Regions from separate parts of the Mesorhizobium sp. M0618 genome, predicted to be linked through region 2. Evidence: predicted binding sites of a transcription regulator. Region 2 holds the regulator's gene; each other region holds the start of a gene.
What was found. The regulator LexA, encoded in region 2, represses DNA repair genes until DNA is damaged. The targets are predictions, from matches to a motif close to TGTTCNNNNTGTGTTCNG.
Positions count from the first base shown of each region.

Region 1: NKJ04_RS31910 (ImuA family protein) is a predicted target of LexA. The motif match lies at 1,875-1,892, and genes of this name have one in related genera.
Region 3: uvrA (excinuclease ABC subunit UvrA) is a predicted target of LexA. The motif match lies at 1,970-1,987, and genes of this name have one in related genera.
Region 4: NKJ04_RS02060 (YifB family Mg chelatase-like AAA ATPase) is a predicted target of LexA. The motif match lies at 2,267-2,284, and genes of this name have one in related genera.

Region 1 covers NZ_JAMYQH010000049.1:1,620-5,597, forward strand. Annotated here, with positions in the region: gene NKJ04_RS31895 (hypothetical protein) at 1-422, opposite strand, end outside; gene NKJ04_RS31900 (TetR/AcrR family transcriptional regulator) at 592-1,278, shown strand; gene NKJ04_RS31905 (metallopeptidase family protein) at 1,310-1,732, opposite strand; gene NKJ04_RS31910 (ImuA family protein) at 1,915-2,967, shown strand; gene NKJ04_RS31915 (DUF6504 family protein) at 2,909-3,978, shown strand, end outside.
Region 2 covers NZ_JAMYQH010000014.1:28,461-32,438, forward strand. Annotated here, with positions in the region: gene NKJ04_RS16365 (ComEC/Rec2 family competence protein) at 1-1,117, shown strand, start outside; gene lexA (transcriptional repressor LexA) at 1,111-1,851, opposite strand; gene kynU (kynureninase) at 2,263-3,510, opposite strand; gene kynA (tryptophan 2,3-dioxygenase) at 3,590-3,978, opposite strand, start outside.
Region 3 covers NZ_JAMYQH010000036.1:52,945-56,922, forward strand. Annotated here, with positions in the region: partial or broken gene NKJ04_RS28900 (SRPBCC family protein) at 1-407, shown strand, start outside; gene NKJ04_RS28905 (ATP-dependent Clp protease proteolytic subunit) at 432-1,037, shown strand; gene NKJ04_RS28910 (hypothetical protein) at 1,126-1,422, shown strand; gene uvrA (excinuclease ABC subunit UvrA) at 2,137-3,978, shown strand, end outside.
Region 4 covers NZ_JAMYQH010000001.1:422,273-426,250, forward strand. Annotated here, with positions in the region: gene NKJ04_RS02045 (putative bifunctional diguanylate cyclase/phosphodiesterase) at 1-135, opposite strand, end outside; gene gshB (glutathione synthase) at 366-1,307, shown strand; gene NKJ04_RS02055 (NAD(P)H-dependent oxidoreductase) at 1,543-2,133, shown strand; gene NKJ04_RS02060 (YifB family Mg chelatase-like AAA ATPase) at 2,377-3,909, shown strand.

The DNA of each region.
Region 1 (3,978 bases), on a different contig from region 2:
TCGATGATGGTTGTCAGCGGAAGTTTCGAAAATACCAGATTGATCACCACTTCCACGCCGACCAAACTTGCCAGTGCAACGAAGTTGATGACAAACGCGATGGTGCCGAACAGGCCCGCGCGCCGGCCAAACGCAAGAAACAGGCCGACGACAAGACCAAGCGCCAATATCTCGGCGACCGGTGCGAGAAGTTGCGTCAGATCGGTGGTCGCGATGAGCGAGCTGCGTTTGGCCGCGTTGACCAGGAGAATAAGCGCGCTTCCGACGCCGGCCGCGGAGGCAAGCCGATAAAGCGTAGCGCTGGGCACAGCCGCGCTCGACTGGATGGTCGTGGAATTCTCCTTGTGTTGAGCTTCTTCGGCTGGACTCCGAAGCGAAATAGTCGATTGCGGACGGCGGGGTTCGGCGGTTGTGGCGAGCATGGTCGTCTCCTCAACTGGGAAAACGGGAGCCGCGAAGACCGCAGGCCTGTTCCGATCCCATCTGTAATCACTGCTTACATGCTCTTGTCTGCATTGTAAACAGTGATTACATAAATCGCGGATCGTGCTACAAACGCGTGAAGCAGCTCTACGGAACGAAGGAAAAGAGATGGCAAACGCCAAGACGCCTCGCCGCACCGGCTACCACCATGGCAATTTGCGCGACACGTTGATCGATGCTGCAATTCAACTTGTCGAGGAAGGCGGCCCCGACAATGTAAGCGTGCGCGAAGCCGCAAAGCGGGCCGGCGTTTCCCCCGGCGCCCCCTTCCGGCATTTTCAGTCGAAAACAGCGCTACTGACCGCGGTCGCCGAACAGGCCATGAACCGGCTGACAGAGGCCGTTGCCAATGCACTTTCAGCAGTCGACAGCGCGGATCCCATCGTGGCCTTCGAAGCAATCGGACAAGGCTATCTGGAATGGGCGATCGCCAATCCCACGCATTTCCAGATCATCAGTTCCCGAACCCTGATTGATTTCGACGCGTCGGACAGTCTTCGCGGTCAGAATGAGGCCATTCGCCGGAAGATGATCGACCTGCTGACCCAAGCGCAACACCAGGGTCAACTGGCTGCGAACGCGGATTTCGATCATCTGGTTCTTGCCGCTCGTGCCTTTGTCTATGGGTTGGCACGAATGGTGGTTGATGGTCATTTTCCGGAGTGGCATCCGTCCGAGCCGCCATCGCTCGCCGTGCGCAAGGCGCTGCATCTTTTCATCAGCCGAATGACCAACCTATCTGAAGCGGGATCCCAGAAACCCTTGCCGCCGCTGGGTTCTGGACCGACTGGATAGGAATGGACATTTCACGCGACGCAGGAACCAGCTATTCCGCCGCCTCTTCGATCTTCTCCATATCATCGTCCGACAGGCCGAAATGGTGACCGATCTCGTGGATCAGCACGTGGGTGACGATGTCGCCCAGCGTCTCTTCGTTCTCGGACCAGTAGTCGAGGATGGCGCGGCGGTAAAGCGTGATCCGGTTCGGGCCTTCGCCGGTCTGCGGGTTCCAGCGCTCGGCGATGCCGCGTCCCTCGAACAGACCGAGCAGGTCGAACGGCGTTTCCAGCGACAGATCGTCCATGATCTCGTCGGTCGGGAATTCGGCGATCTGGATGACGATCTCGCCGGTCAGCTTGCGAAAATCCTCCGGCAGATGGGCGTACGCCTCCAGCGCCAGGAACTCCATTTCGTCCATCGAGGGCGAGAGTTCGTCGTGCCAGGTGCGGGTCTTGTAGATGCGGGCCATGCTTTGTCCTTTGATCCCGGCATATAGGCTTTCGCACCGTAATCGGCAAATGACACGGGCCGATGCGCCTGCGCCATCCATGCCGAGAGGAATAATTCCCTATGTGTCTGCTTGACTCTTGGGATGCGCTCTGGAATCTATAGAGAACATAACAGGAACAATGTGAGTGGAAGCTGACCGTCATGGCGATGACCGCTGTGGCGCGGGAGACTGTTTTTGCCCTGCGCCGCCAGATCGCGAAAATCGAGGGAACGCTGCCCGAGCGCTTGGCTGCGCCGGCCGCCGCGCCCTTTGATGCCGACGTCAACACCGATCTCACAATCGTCCGGCGTGGCATTGCCGCGGCGTTGCCGGATGCGTTCCTGCCTGTTGGCGTCGAGCGCCTCGACGCCGCCCTGAGCGGCGGCCTGCCGAAGGCCGCCCTGAGCGAAATCCATGGCACGCAAACCCGCGATGCCGGGGCCGTCGCCGGCTTCGCTTTGTCGCTCACAAGCCTGATCCTCAAGCAAACGCCGGGGCTGCCGGTGCTGTGGATCGGCACATCGGAGATCTTTCGCGAGGCCGGCTTTCCCTATGCCAGGGGGCTTCACGCCTCGTTCGGCATCGAGCCGGAGCAATTGCTGTTTTCCGAGGCACCGAGACTTGTCGATGCGCTGTGGGTCGCCGAGGAGGCGGCCCGGATGACGGCGCTCGCCGCGGTCATCCTCGAAATTCGCGGCAATCCGCAGCGGCTTGACCTGACCGCGACACGCCGGCTGCATGCAAGGGCGCAAGCGGCCGGCCGCCCGGTGTTCCTGCTGCGGCAGGCGGCCGAGCCCGAACCGACGGCGGCACCCGTCCGCCTCATCGTCACGTCGGCACCGGCGGTGCCGCGCGACACCATCGCCGGGCCGCTGGCCGGCTCGATCGGCCGCCCGGCCTTCACCCTCACCATCGGCAAGAGCCGCACGGCCCTGCCTGGACAATTCACACTGGAGTGGAATCCCGATGAATGCGCATTCGACGAAAGAGCGGGCGACGAAAGAGCGGGAGACGAAGGAGCAGGTGGGGAAAGAAACCGGCCAAAGAATCCTGTCCCTGTGGTTTCCCTATCTGGCGGCGGAAAGAGTCCTGCGCCAGCGTCTGGGGCGGTCCTGGCGTTCCCGGCCGTCGGATCACCCATCTCACCCGCCGCTCGTGATCAGCCATCGCGACCGCAACGCACAGCGCATCTCGGCCCTCGACGAGCGGGCTGAGGCGCTGCACCTGAAGCGCGACATGGGCATCGCCGATGCGCGCGCCATGCATCCGTCGATCGACATCGTCGAGGCCGATCCGGAAGCCGACCGCCGCCTGCTCGAAGGCCTTGCCGACTGGTGCGACCGCTACACCCCGCTGGTGGCGCTGGATGGCGCGGACGGCCTGTTTCTCGACGTCACCGGCTGCACCCATCTGTTCGGCGGCGAACGTGCCATGCTGGACGACATCCTGTCGCGCTTCTTCCATCAGGGTTTCGATGTCCGTGCCGGGCTTGCCGCGACGCCGGGCGCGGCCTGGGCGGCGGCACGGTTTTGCGGCGACCGCATCGTTGTGTCAGGCGAGGAGGAAGCGCTGCTGGCACCCCTGCCGCTGGCCGCGCTGCGCATTGAGCCGGCGACCCGCACCAGCCTGGAAAGCGTCGGCCTGCGCACGGCGGGCGCCGTCATGGCGGCACCGCGCGCGCCGCTCGCCCGCCGCTTCGGCGCCTTGCTGCTCCTGCGCCTCGACCAGGCGCTTGGCCGTCTCGACGAAGCGGTGTCGCCGCGCCTTCCCGTCGCGCCGCTTTCGGTCGAACGCCATCTCGCCGAACCCGTCACCCTGACCGAGGACATCGAACGGCTGGTGGGCATGCTGGCGGCGACCTTGAAAATCGATCTCGAGCGCCGCGGCGAGGGTGCCAGGACACTGGCGCTGCTGCTCTTTCGGGTCGACGGCGCCGTCAGCCGCATCGCGCTCGGCACCTCGCGGCCGATGCGCGAACCCATGCTGATCCAGAAACTGTTCCATGAGCGGCTGGCCGCGCTCGAACAGGATATCGATGCCGGTTATGGCTTCGACTTGGTGCGGCTTTCGGTGCTGGCGGCAGCCACCTTCGACATGCAGCAGGCCGATCTGACTGGCGAAACGGCCGACGACGGTGCCGACATCGCGCTGTTCGCCGACCGCATCCGCGCCCGGCTCGGCGAGGGCGCGGTTCTCCGGCCGGTCGCGGTCGAAAGCCATCTGCC
Region 2 (3,978 bases):
GTTCGCCGCGACCGCGGCTCTGGTCGGCGCCTATGCCGGCTGGGCCGATCACCGCGCGGGAAAAGCTAGACCGCCGCCGCCAAAGCGATCCATGCCAGGTTTCCTGACGCGAAAATTCCTGCTGGCGGCAACCGGCCTTGCCATGACCTCGATCATCGCCGGAAGCGCCACGACGCTGTTTGCCATCTGGCATTTTCAGCGTGTCTCGCCGCTTAGCCTGTTTGCCAACCTCGCGGTTATGCCGATCGTCACCGTCGTCATGTTCCTGGCCGTCGCCAGCGCGCTGCTGATGCCTTTCGGATTGGATTGGCCGGCTCTCTACCTGATGGGTAAGGGCCTGACGATGATGATCGCCATATCCGGCTGGATCTCCGAGCGTTCGCCTGTCGACGGGGTCGGGCTGATTTCGCAACAGTCGGTCCTGTTGGTGGCAATTGCTTTGGTCATCGCGACGATGGCGACAACTTGGCTGCGGCTCGCTGCCCTGCCATTCGCGCTGGCAGGCTTGCTGACCGTCTCGGATACGCGCACGCCGGATGTGCTGATCTCGGAAGACGCCCGGCTGGTGGCGTTGCCGATCGGTGGCGGCGAGCTTGCCGTCAGCCGGGAACGGCCGAACGAATTCACCGTCGACAACTGGAAACGCGCCCTGACATCAGAAACCATCGTCGTGCCAGAGGTGTTCGACAACAGCTATGGGCAATTCGATGTCGCGGATGCCGTTGATCTGCCGCTGGGATCGCCGTTCTATTGCTCCTCAGGCGTTTGCGTGGCCAGGCACATGTCCGGTGCGATCATTGCCTATGTCGAGGACCGCAAGGACACCTGGAAAGCCTGCGGCTTCGCCGAGCTGATCGTCATCAATGACGCCACCGCGTATGACGCCTGTCACAATCCGCTGGTTCTCGTCATCACCAAGCGGCAACTGGCTCGCAAAGGCAGTGCCGCGGTCTTCTTCGATCGCCAATCGGCGACCACGCCGGCGACGATCAGCTTCGCGGTGGACAGCCCATATCGGCCCTGGCACACGCAACGCAAATACTCTCGTGAGGCAAGGGGGCTGGCACCCTTCAAGAAACCGGAGAAGCCAGCGGCCAACCCGCAGCCGGCTCAGTAGCGGCGGATCAGGCCGACGAGCTTGCCTTGCACCTTGACCCTGTCCGGGCCGAAAATCCGTGTCTCGTAGGCTGGATTGGCGGCTTCGAGGGCAATCGAGGCGCCCTTGCGGCGGAACCGCTTCAGCGTCGCTTCCTCTTCGTCGACCAGCGCCACGATGATCTCGCCTGGCTGGGCGGTGTCGGCGTTGCGGATGATGACGGTGTCGCCATCGAAGATGCCGGCCTCGATCATCGAGTCACCCTTGACCTCCAGCGCATAGTGGGCGCCGCCCATGATCATATCCGGCGGCACCGAGATCGAATGCGTCTGATGCTGGATGGCATCGATCGGCACGCCGGCGGCGATGCGGCCCATCACCGGGATCGACACGGCGGAGACCGCATCGTCGTCATTGCCAGGCGAGGGCATCCGCGAAGGCGCCGGCTTGATCTGCCGGCCAAGGGCACCACCCTGACCGAGACTGCCCTGGATGACGCTTGGCGAAAACTTCTTTGCCGCGTTGAGACCGGGCGCGATCGAGTCCGGCAATCGCAGCACTTCCAGCGCGCGTGCCCGGTTGGGCAACCGGCGAATAAAGCCGCGCTCCTCAAGTGCGGTGATCAGCCGATGAATCCCGGATTTGGAAGCAAGGTCGAGCGCCTCCTTCATCTCGTCGAAGGATGGCGGAATGCCGCTCTCCTTCAGGCGTTCATGGATGAACATCAGCAGTTCATGTTGCTTGCGCGTCAGCATGGCGGCCCCCAGGTTACCTGAAACCAGAATCGAAAAACAAACCCAGAACAAACCCTATCTGTTCCAGTTGTGTTCTGCAACCGTTTAAAGTTTAATGAATTTGTTAAGGCTGCTGAAATTATTTGGCGCTTGCCAGCGGATCGCGATCAACAGGCGCTAGGCACGGCGATGCGCCTGTTCACATTGAAATTATTATGGTTAATGACCTGTGGCTCATCCTCGACCCAAGGCTTGGCATTATCAGTCTATCGACCTCCACAAAGGACGATATCAATCTTCGGGACGTTCGTTTGCCGTGAACGAAACGGAGCCAAAACGCCAACGTCTGTTGGCATTTGTGGCTGGAAATTCAGCCCTCCGTCATCTGCCAGGCAGTGAGGGCGGCGGCGGTGGATCGCGGGGATCGTTGCGTCAGGTAACGGCTTCCTTGACCGCGAAACGGCGGTCCTTCCATGCGCCCGTGCGCAGAATATCCTCCAGCACCTCAACCGCCAGCCACACATCCTTGTAGCCGACATAGAGCGGCGTGAAGCCGAAACGGATGGTCGATGGCGCACGAAAATCACCGATGACGCCGCGCTCGATCAGCGCCCGCATGATTTGATAGCCGTGATCGTGAAGGAACGACACCTGGCTGCCGCGCCTGGTCGCGTCGCGGGTGGTCTCCAGCGTGAGACCGTAGGCGCCGCACCTGGCTTCGACGAGCTGGATGAACAGTTCTGTCAACGCGACACTCTTCTTTCGCAATGCCGCCATGTCGACGTCATTCCAGATGGCAAGCGCGCCTTTGAGCGCCCGCATCGACAGGGTCGGCTGAGTGCCGCACAAAAAGCGGCGGATGCCGGTGCCGGCAACATAACCCCGTTCGAAGGCAAAGGGCCGCGCATGGCCCCACCAGCCGCTGAGCGGCTGGCTGATATCGCCGTGGTGGCGCTGCGCGGCATAGATGAAGGCCGGTGCGCCCGGACCGCCGTTGAGGTACTTGTAGGTGCAGCCGATGGCGAAATCGGCATTTGCGTGATCGAGCTCGACGGGCAGGGCGCCGGCGGTGTGGCAAAGATCCCAGACGATCAGCGCTCCGGCCGCATGAGCTTTGCGCGTCAGCGCCGCCATGTCGCGCAGTTCACCCGATTTGTAATTGACGTGATTGACCAGCACCACCGCGACGTTTTCGTCGATCAGCTCTTCGATGGTCGGCGCGTCGACACCCGCGAGGCGCAGCAGGACGCCATCCCGGGTCGAGGCCACGCCTTCGGCGATGTACAGGTCGGTGGGAAAACTGTCACCTTCGGCGACGATGGCCGACCGGCCGGGCCGCATCTCCATCGCCGCGTGCAGCACCTTGTAGATGTTGGTCGATGTCGTGTCGCAGACAACGGTCTGGCCGGCCGCGGCTCCTATCAGGCGTCCGAGCTGGTCGCCGAGTTCGATTGGCATCTCGAACCATCCGGCCGTGTTCCAAGCTCGGATGAGATCCTGGGCCCATTCTTGGGTCGCCGCCTGCTGCAGCTCGCTGAAAACGGCATGAGACGCTGCCCCCAGTGAATTGCCGTCGAGATAGATCATCCCCTCCGGCAGAATGAAACGGTCGCGCATGGCCCGCAGCGGATCCGTGGCATCCATCGCTTCGACTGCGGCGAGATCAGGAATTCCACTCATGGTCGGTCAGTCCCCGGTTGTTCGCGAAGGGTTTTCCGCCACAGCGCGTCCCCTCGGTGTGCCTGTTTTCATTTCGACGTCAGAGCCGGGTGCGGACCGTCCACAGCTCCGAGAACAGCACGACCTCGAGCATTTTCTTCAGATACGAAGCACCCGACGTGCCGCCGGTGCCGCGTTTCAGGCCGATGATGCGCTCCACCGTGGTGACGTGGTTGAAGCGCCAGCGGCGGAAGTAGTCCTCGAAGTCGACCAGCTTCTCGGCCAGTTCGTAGAACATCCAGTAGCGCTGCGGATCGCGGTAGATGGTCTGCCAGGCGACCAGCACCTCTTCATTCTCGGTTCGCGTCTCACGCCAGTCCGTGCGCCTGGCATCGGCACCGATGTCGAATCCGTTGCGCGCCAAAAGCAGCAGTGCCTCGTCATAGAGCGACGGCTCGGCCAGGATCGCTTCCAGCTTGCCGCTCAGGT
Region 3 (3,978 bases), on a different contig from region 2:
CGGAAAAGGTGTGGCGGGCCCTGACCGTGCCGGAGTTGCTGGCCGCCTGGATGATGCCGAACGACATCAGGCCGGAGACTGGCAGCCGTTTCGCCTTCGCCGGTCCGGATGCGCCGATCGAATGCGAAATCCTCGACGCCGAACCCGAGAAGCTGCTGCGCTATTCCTGGCGGGAGCAGCCGGCCGACGCAGCCAGGCAGGATCCGCTCGAAAGTACCGTCACCTTCACACTTGCCCGAACCGTTTCCGGCGGCACGCATCTGCGCATCGTCCATGACGGATTTGCCCGCAAGGCCATGCCTGCCATCGCCATGGCGGGCGCCGGCTGCCGGCTTTCGCTCGGTGCAAACAGGTCATCTAAGCCAATCGCCGCAAACACGCCTCGCCTCCTGCTTCGCGCGGCCTGAAAACAAAACGGACGGAGAGAGATAATGAGCGGTGTTGCCAGTCTGGTGCCGATGGTCATCGAGCAATCGAGCCGCGGCGAACGCGCCTTCGACATCTTTTCGCGGCTGCTGCGCGAGCGCATCATCTTCATCAACGGCGAGATCAACGACGACATTTCGGCGCTGGTCTGCGCGCAGCTTTTGTCGCTGGAATCGGACAATCCCGACAAGGAGATCTCGCTCTACATCAACTCGCCGGGCGGCGTGGTCACCAGCGGCTTCGCCATCTACGACACAATGCAATACATCAGCTGCCCGGTGTCGACCGTATGCATGGGGTTTGCCGCATCGATGGGCTCGTTCCTGCTGATGGCAGGCGCACCGGGGCGCCGGATCTCGCTGCCGAACGCCACCATCCTGCTGCACCAGCCGCTGGGCGGCTTCCAGGGCCAGGCCTCCGACATCCAGCGCCATGCCGAGCGCATCGGCCGGACGAAACGGCACATGGCCGAACTCTACGCGCAGCATTGCGGCCGCAGCTATGAAGAGGTCGAGCGCACGCTGGACCGCGACCACTTCATGACCGCCCGCGAGGCCCAGGCATGGGGCATCGTCGACCATGTTTTCGACACGCGAAAAAAGGCGGCGTGAGCCAGGGCCGGATCGGACTCCGTCCGGCTGTCGAAGATTTGACGATGCCGGTCTGGTTCCATCGGCGGCGCGCCACTATAGTCTTGGGATGACCGACACTCATCAGTCCAGATCATTGCACCGCGTCATCGCCGTTGTAGCGCTCGCCATTGCGGGCCTCATCAGCGGCGCGGCACTTGCCGAAGACAGTTCGCCGTCAACGCAAAAAGGCGCCCTGCCCGGCGTAACCGGCGACTACCGCATCGCCAAGCCGGCTCCGGAGCCCGACGACGCGTTTCCCGGCAACGGCAACGGCCAGTTCAAGATCGGCGATACGGATGTCAGGATTTCCGGCAGCATCACCGTCGATGTCGGCGCCGGCTCGATCGGGCCGCCGCGCCACTGACAGTCTGTCGGCGCGTGCTGCGTTGCGCCAAACAGACAATCCGCACATGAAAACGGCCCCGCCGTGCTTTGCGCAAACGGACGGGGCCTTTTTGGATCTCAAATCCAATCTCTACCGGGAGTGTACTGCCGGCATTTGATTTCGGATGCAACGCGGCGTTCAACCGACGATCCGACTAACAGTCTCTGATTTTTACGGGGATATGGCAGGTCACGGTTTGTCGGGTGGCGAAAACGCTAAACCCTGGCACTTATGCCTGCCGCCGCTCCAGTAACAACTGGAACCCTATGGGACGATCCGGTGGCGTCATAGCTCCGCTCCTTTGTCCATTGCGACGTTGTCGTCACGAAGCACAAATCGCAAATGCCTGCGGCGTCTCGCAGGCCGCCTTTGGGCGGCGAGGCCATCGAAAGACGGCCGTCTTCGTTGACTGCTGGAGACTGCTCCCGTCAGCTGGTGGCGTCAACCATCAATAGCCGGTTACCGAAAAATGTGATCGCCGGAAGGTTACGTGCAGGTCAGCTTTTGCACAGCTTTGTCAGGAGCGTGTTCGGCCTTTGTTCTTTCCGCTTGCCCGTTCACGCGAAAGACGGTTAAACGCTTTGGTCGGGAATTGTGGCGTCTCTCGACGTGGCGGCAAAACTACCTACATAGGGGATGGCCGGGAAAACCCGCCATTCCAGGAAATTCCAGATTCTGAGGCGGCGACCGGCTATGGCCGACCATAAATATCTTTCCATTCGCGGGGCGCGCGAACACAATCTGAAGAATGTCGATCTCGACTTGCCGCGTGACAGCCTGATTGTCATGACCGGCCTGTCGGGGTCCGGCAAGTCATCGCTTGCCTTCGACACGATCTATGCCGAAGGCCAGCGCCGCTACGTCGAAAGCCTGTCGGCCTACGCGCGGCAATTCCTTGAGATGATGCAGAAGCCTGACGTCGACCAGATCGACGGCCTGTCGCCCGCCATCTCCATCGAGCAGAAGACCACCTCGAAGAACCCGCGTTCGACCGTCGGCACCGTCACCGAGATCTACGACTATATGCGGCTGCTTTTTGCGCGCGTCGGCATCCCCTATTCGCCGGCCACCGGCCTGCCGATCGAGAGCCAGACGGTTTCGCAGATGGTCGACCGCGTGCTGGCGATCGAGGAAGGCACGCGCCTGTTCATCCTGGCGCCAATGGTGCGTGGCCGCAAAGGCGAGTACCGCAAGGAATTGCTGGAACTGCAGAAGAAGGGCTTTCAACGCGTCAAGGTCGACGGCGTCTTCTATGAGATCGCCGACGTGCCGGCGCTGGACAAGAAGTACAAGCATGACCTCGATGTCGTCGTCGACCGCATTGTCGTGCGCGGCGATCTGGCAACACGGCTTGCCGATTCCATCGAAACGGCGCTGAAGCTGGCCGATGGGCTGGCGGTCGCCGAATTCGCCGACAAGCCGCTCGATTCCAGCCAGACCGGCGAAGATTCGGTCAACAAGTCGAAGAACGAGACACATGAGCGCATCCTGTTCTCGGAAAAGTTCGCTTGCCCGGTCTCCGGCTTCACCATTCCGGAAATCGAACCGCGGCTGTTCTCGTTCAACAACCCGTTCGGCGCCTGCCCGACCTGCGACGGTCTCGGCAGCCAGCGCGCCATCGATGGCAATCTGATCGTGCCGGACGAGAACATCTCGCTGCGCGACGGCGCCGTCAGCCCGTGGGCGAAGTCGACCTCGCCCTATTACGCGCAGACGCTGGAAGCACTTGGCAAGGCCTATGGCTTCAAGCTCGGCGACAAGTTCAAGGATTTGTCCGAAGAGGCCAAGGAAGCCATCCTGCGCGGCACCGGCGAGCGCGAGATCACCTTCCAGTATGATGACGGCCTGCGCTCCTACAAGACCACCAAGACCTTTGAAGGCGTCATTCCCAATCTGGAGCGGCGCTGGAAAGAGACCGAATCCGCCTGGATGCGTGAGGAGATCGAGCGCTTCATGTCGGCCACGCCCTGCCCGGTCTGCAAGGGCTATCGGCTGAAGCCCGAGTCGCTGGCGGTGAAGATCGCCGGCAAGCACATCGGCGAAGTCACCGAGCAGTCGATCCGCAACGCCGACAAATGGTTCACCGACCTGCCGGCGCACCTCAACGACAAGCAGAACGAAATCGCGGTGCGCGTCTTGAAGGAAATCCGCGAACGGCTGCGCTTCCTCAACGATGTCGGGCTCGACTACCTGACGCTGTCGCGCAATTCCGGCACGCTGTCGGGCGGCGAGAGCCAGCGCATCCGGCTGGCATCGCAGATCGGCTCCGGTCTCACGGGCGTGCTCTACGTGCTGGACGAACCGTCGATCGGCCTGCATCAGCGCGACAATGCCCGCCTGCTCGATACGCTGAAGCACCTGCGCGATATCGGCAACACGGTCATCGTCGTCGAGCATGACGAGGACGCCATCCTGCATGCCGACTATGTCGTCGACATGGGTCCGGCCGCCGGCATCCATGGCGGCGAGATCATCGCCCAGGGCACGCCGCAGCAGGTCATGGCCAATCCCAATTCGATCACCGGCAAATATCTG
Region 4 (3,978 bases), on a different contig from region 2:
CTCGGCACGGTCGGCGATCAGGCGATCGACCTTGTCGAAGAAGCGGCGATGGTTGCCAAGCCCGGTCAACGGATCGGTGAATGCCAGATCCGTGCTCTCCCTGTTTGCCTGACCGGTGCCAAACGAAGTTTGCATCGGTGTCCCTGTTTTGTGACGTCGGAATTTATTTTCAGACTGGCAGCAAACCCTTTAGGAAACGTATCGCGAAATCGATATTTCACAGACAAGCGCGACCTTTCCGAAGGGTCGATGAAAGCAACGCATTCGGGTGTCGGATGCCAAACCCAGGAATGTCGCGATTGGCAGACGGGCAGTGAGCCTGTACAGGCAAGACAGTCGTCCATCCGAGCCGCCGGAGACCCGCAATGAAGCTGAAAATCGCCGTCCAGATGGACCACATCTCCACCGTGTCGATCGCCGGCGACACCTCGTTCGCGCTGTCGCTGGAAGCGCAGCGGCGCGGCCATGAGCTGTTCCACTACACGCCGGATCGGCTGTCGCTGCGCGACGGCAAGGTGTTTGCCCGCATCGAGAAAATGCAGGTGCGCGACGAGAAGGGCAGCCACTATTCGCTGGGCGAGAAGGTGCGCACCGATCTGTCGGAGATGGATGTCGTGCTGCTGCGCCAGGATCCACCCTTCGACATGAACTACATCACCACCACGCACATTCTCGAACGCATCCATCCCGGGACGCTCGTGGTCAACGACCCGGCTTGGGTGCGCAACAGCCCCGAAAAGATCTTCGTCACCGAATTTGCCGACCTGATGCCGGACACGCTGATCACCAAGGATCCACTCGAAGTTGCCGCCTTCCGCAAGGAATTCGGCGACATCATCATCAAGCCGCTGTACGGCAATGGCGGCGCCGGTATCTTCCACATGCTGGAGGCCGACCGGAACCTTGCCTCGCTGCTGGAAATGTTCGGCCAGATGTTCCGCGAACCCTATATCGTGCAGCGCTATCTCAAGGACGTGCGCAAGGGCGACAAGCGCATCATCCTGATCGACGGCGAGCCGGTCGGCGCCATCAACCGGGTGCCGGCCGAGCATGATTCCCGCTCCAACATGCATGTCGGCGGCCGCGCCGAAAAGACCGAACTGACGGCGCGCGAACGCGAGATCTGCGCCCGCATCGGTCCATCACTGAAGGAGCGCGGCTTCATCCTGGTCGGCATCGACGTCATCGGCGACTACATGACCGAGATCAACGTGACCTCGCCGACCGGCGTGCGCGAGGTCAAGCGCTTCGGCGGCGCCGACATCGCCAGCCTGTTCTGGGACGCGGTCGAGGGCAAGCGCGGGTAAGCCGTTTTCATTTTGTCTTAACCATGTTCCGGTTTCTGCAACCGGCCACAACCCAGCCGCGACCGGCGCGGCTGCATATTCTTGTAATGTTCCTCATTTGATCAGGCGATTGTATAAGCCCGCTGCGGATCGACACCGGCGATGGGCTTCCCTCCCCGCCACTGACCTTGCTGTTTCCACTTGGTTGCGCGACGGCTAATATGTGCGTGTAATTCGAAGCCTGAAGGCCCGCGCCATGAAAATCAATGTCGTCTACGCGCATCCACTAGCCGACAGTTACCAGGCGGCGCTCCACAAACGGGTCGTTCAGACCCTCAAAGCCAGGGGTGACGAGGTCGTTGATTTCGATCTCCATCAGATGAAGTTCGATCCTGTGATGCATGCCGAAGAAAGACATGGCCACTTTGACCCTGCCCAGGCACCCAGCGACTTGCAGGTTTACATCGACGCGTTGAGATGGGCGGAGGCATGCGTTTTCTGCTTTCCGACATGGTGGTCAGGCATGCCCGCAATCTTGAAGGGTTATTTTGATCGAGTTTGGCGACCGGGGGTGGCTTACGAGTTGCCGGCAGACGGTGGCGTGATCAAGCCGGCGCTATTGAACATCCGGCGGATGGGCGTTGTTACCACATGCGGGTCGCCGTGGTGGTATACTGAACTGTACATGCAAAACCCGGGAAGGAAGGTGCTGCTGCGCGGTCTCAAGACTATGTGCGGCCGCAACGTGAGGCACCTCTACCTGACGAGATATTCCGTCGAAAACATCTCTGATGACCAGAGGGAAATGTTCGCCCGCAAGGTGGAGCGCCTGTTCGACAAATTCTAGCCATCTATGCTCGGGTATGTCATCTTTGATGCCAGCGAGCCTTTGACGGAGCGGGCGCTCAAGCTTCCGATCAAAGCCTAGCTTATGGACGGCGCTCCTTGCCGGCAGAATTCCTCACCGTGGTGAAGCTATATGTTCTCGTAATGTTCTTGCTTAACTCCGAAATCTGTGGTTGTCTTCTTTGACTTCGCTCACACCCTGATCGCCAGGGCATGGGCGAACTACTGTCCGGGGGTACAAAAAATGGTGGCGCGGGTTCGCACGGTCGCTTTCCAGGGCATCGAGGCCGTGCCGGTCGACGTGCAGGTGATGATCGCGCCCGGCAAGGTCAACATGCACATCGTCGGCCTGGGCGACAAGGCGGTGGCCGAAAGCCGCGAGCGGGTGCAGGCCGCACTGCATGCTTCCGGCCTGTCGATGCCGTCGAAGAAGGTGACTGTCAATCTGGCGCCGGCCGACCTGCCGAAGGAAGGCAGCCACTACGACCTGCCGATCGCACTCGGCCTAATGGCCGCGCTGGGCGCCATTCCGGGCGACATGCTGGCCGGCTATGTCGTGCTTGGAGAATTGTCACTCGACGGCACGATTGCCGCGGTCGCCGGCTCCTTGCCGGCGGCGATCGCCGCCAATGCCGAGGGCAAGGGCCTGATCTGCCCGTTCGCATGCGGGCCGGAAGCGGCCTGGGCTGGAAAGGATATCGACATTCTGGCACCGCGCAGCCTGATTGCCATCGCCAATCATTTTCGTGGCACGCAGGTGCTGTCGCGCCCCGAGGCCGGTATGCACGCCGCGGCGCTGGATCTGCCTGACCTCGCCGACATCAAGGGCCAGGAGACCGCCAAGCGGGCGCTGGAGGTGGCGGCGGCCGGCGGTCATAATCTGCTTATGATCGGACCGCCTGGATCCGGCAAATCGATGCTGGCGCAGCGGCTGCCGTCGATCCTGCCGCCGCTGGCGCCGAAGGAATTGCTCGAAGTCTCGATGATCGCCTCGGTGGCGGGAGAGCTCGGCGAAGGCAAGCTGACCGACCGGCGGCCGTTCCGCGCCCCGCATCATTCGGCCTCGATGGCGGCGATGGTCGGCGGCGGCATCCGCGCACGGCCGGGTGAGGTGTCGCTTGCCCACCACGGCGTGCTGTTCCTCGACGAGTTTCCCGAGTTCACGCCGCAGACGCTCGATGCGCTGCGCCAGCCGCTGGAGACCGGCGACTGCATGATCGCGCGGGCCAACCATCGCGTCACCTATCCGGCGCGTATCCAGCTGGTGGCGGCGATGAACCCGTGCCGTTGCGGCATGGCCGGCGAGCCGGGCTATCGCTGCCTGCGCGGCGAGCGTTGCCGCACCGACTATCAGGCGCGCATTTCGGGTCCGCTGCTCGACCGCATCGATCTCAAGATCGAAGTGCCCGCGGTGTCGGCCAGCGACTTGATCCGGCCCGACCGGGCGGAGAAAAGTGCCGATGTGGCGCTGCGTGTGGCACGCGCCCGCACCATCCAGCGCGAACGCTTCGAGCGGCTCGGCGCCACCCGCGCCACCACCAACGCGCATTGCTCACCGTCGATCATCGAGGAAATCGCCATGCCTGACGCCGCCGGCCTGTCGCTGCTCAAGGACGCCAGCGAAAAGCTCGCCTTTTCGGCGCGGGCCTATCACCGTGTGCTGAAGGTGGCACGGACGCTTGCCGATCTCGACGCCAGCGAAACCGTCGGCCGAATCCATCTGGCCGAAGCGATCTCCTACCGCATGAGCTCGGAGCGGATGGCGCAGGCGGCGTAGGTCACTCGCCGCCCGACAAGCCGACCTCGCCACATTGCCTTCCGCGATCACGCCATAACACCGCCTCTG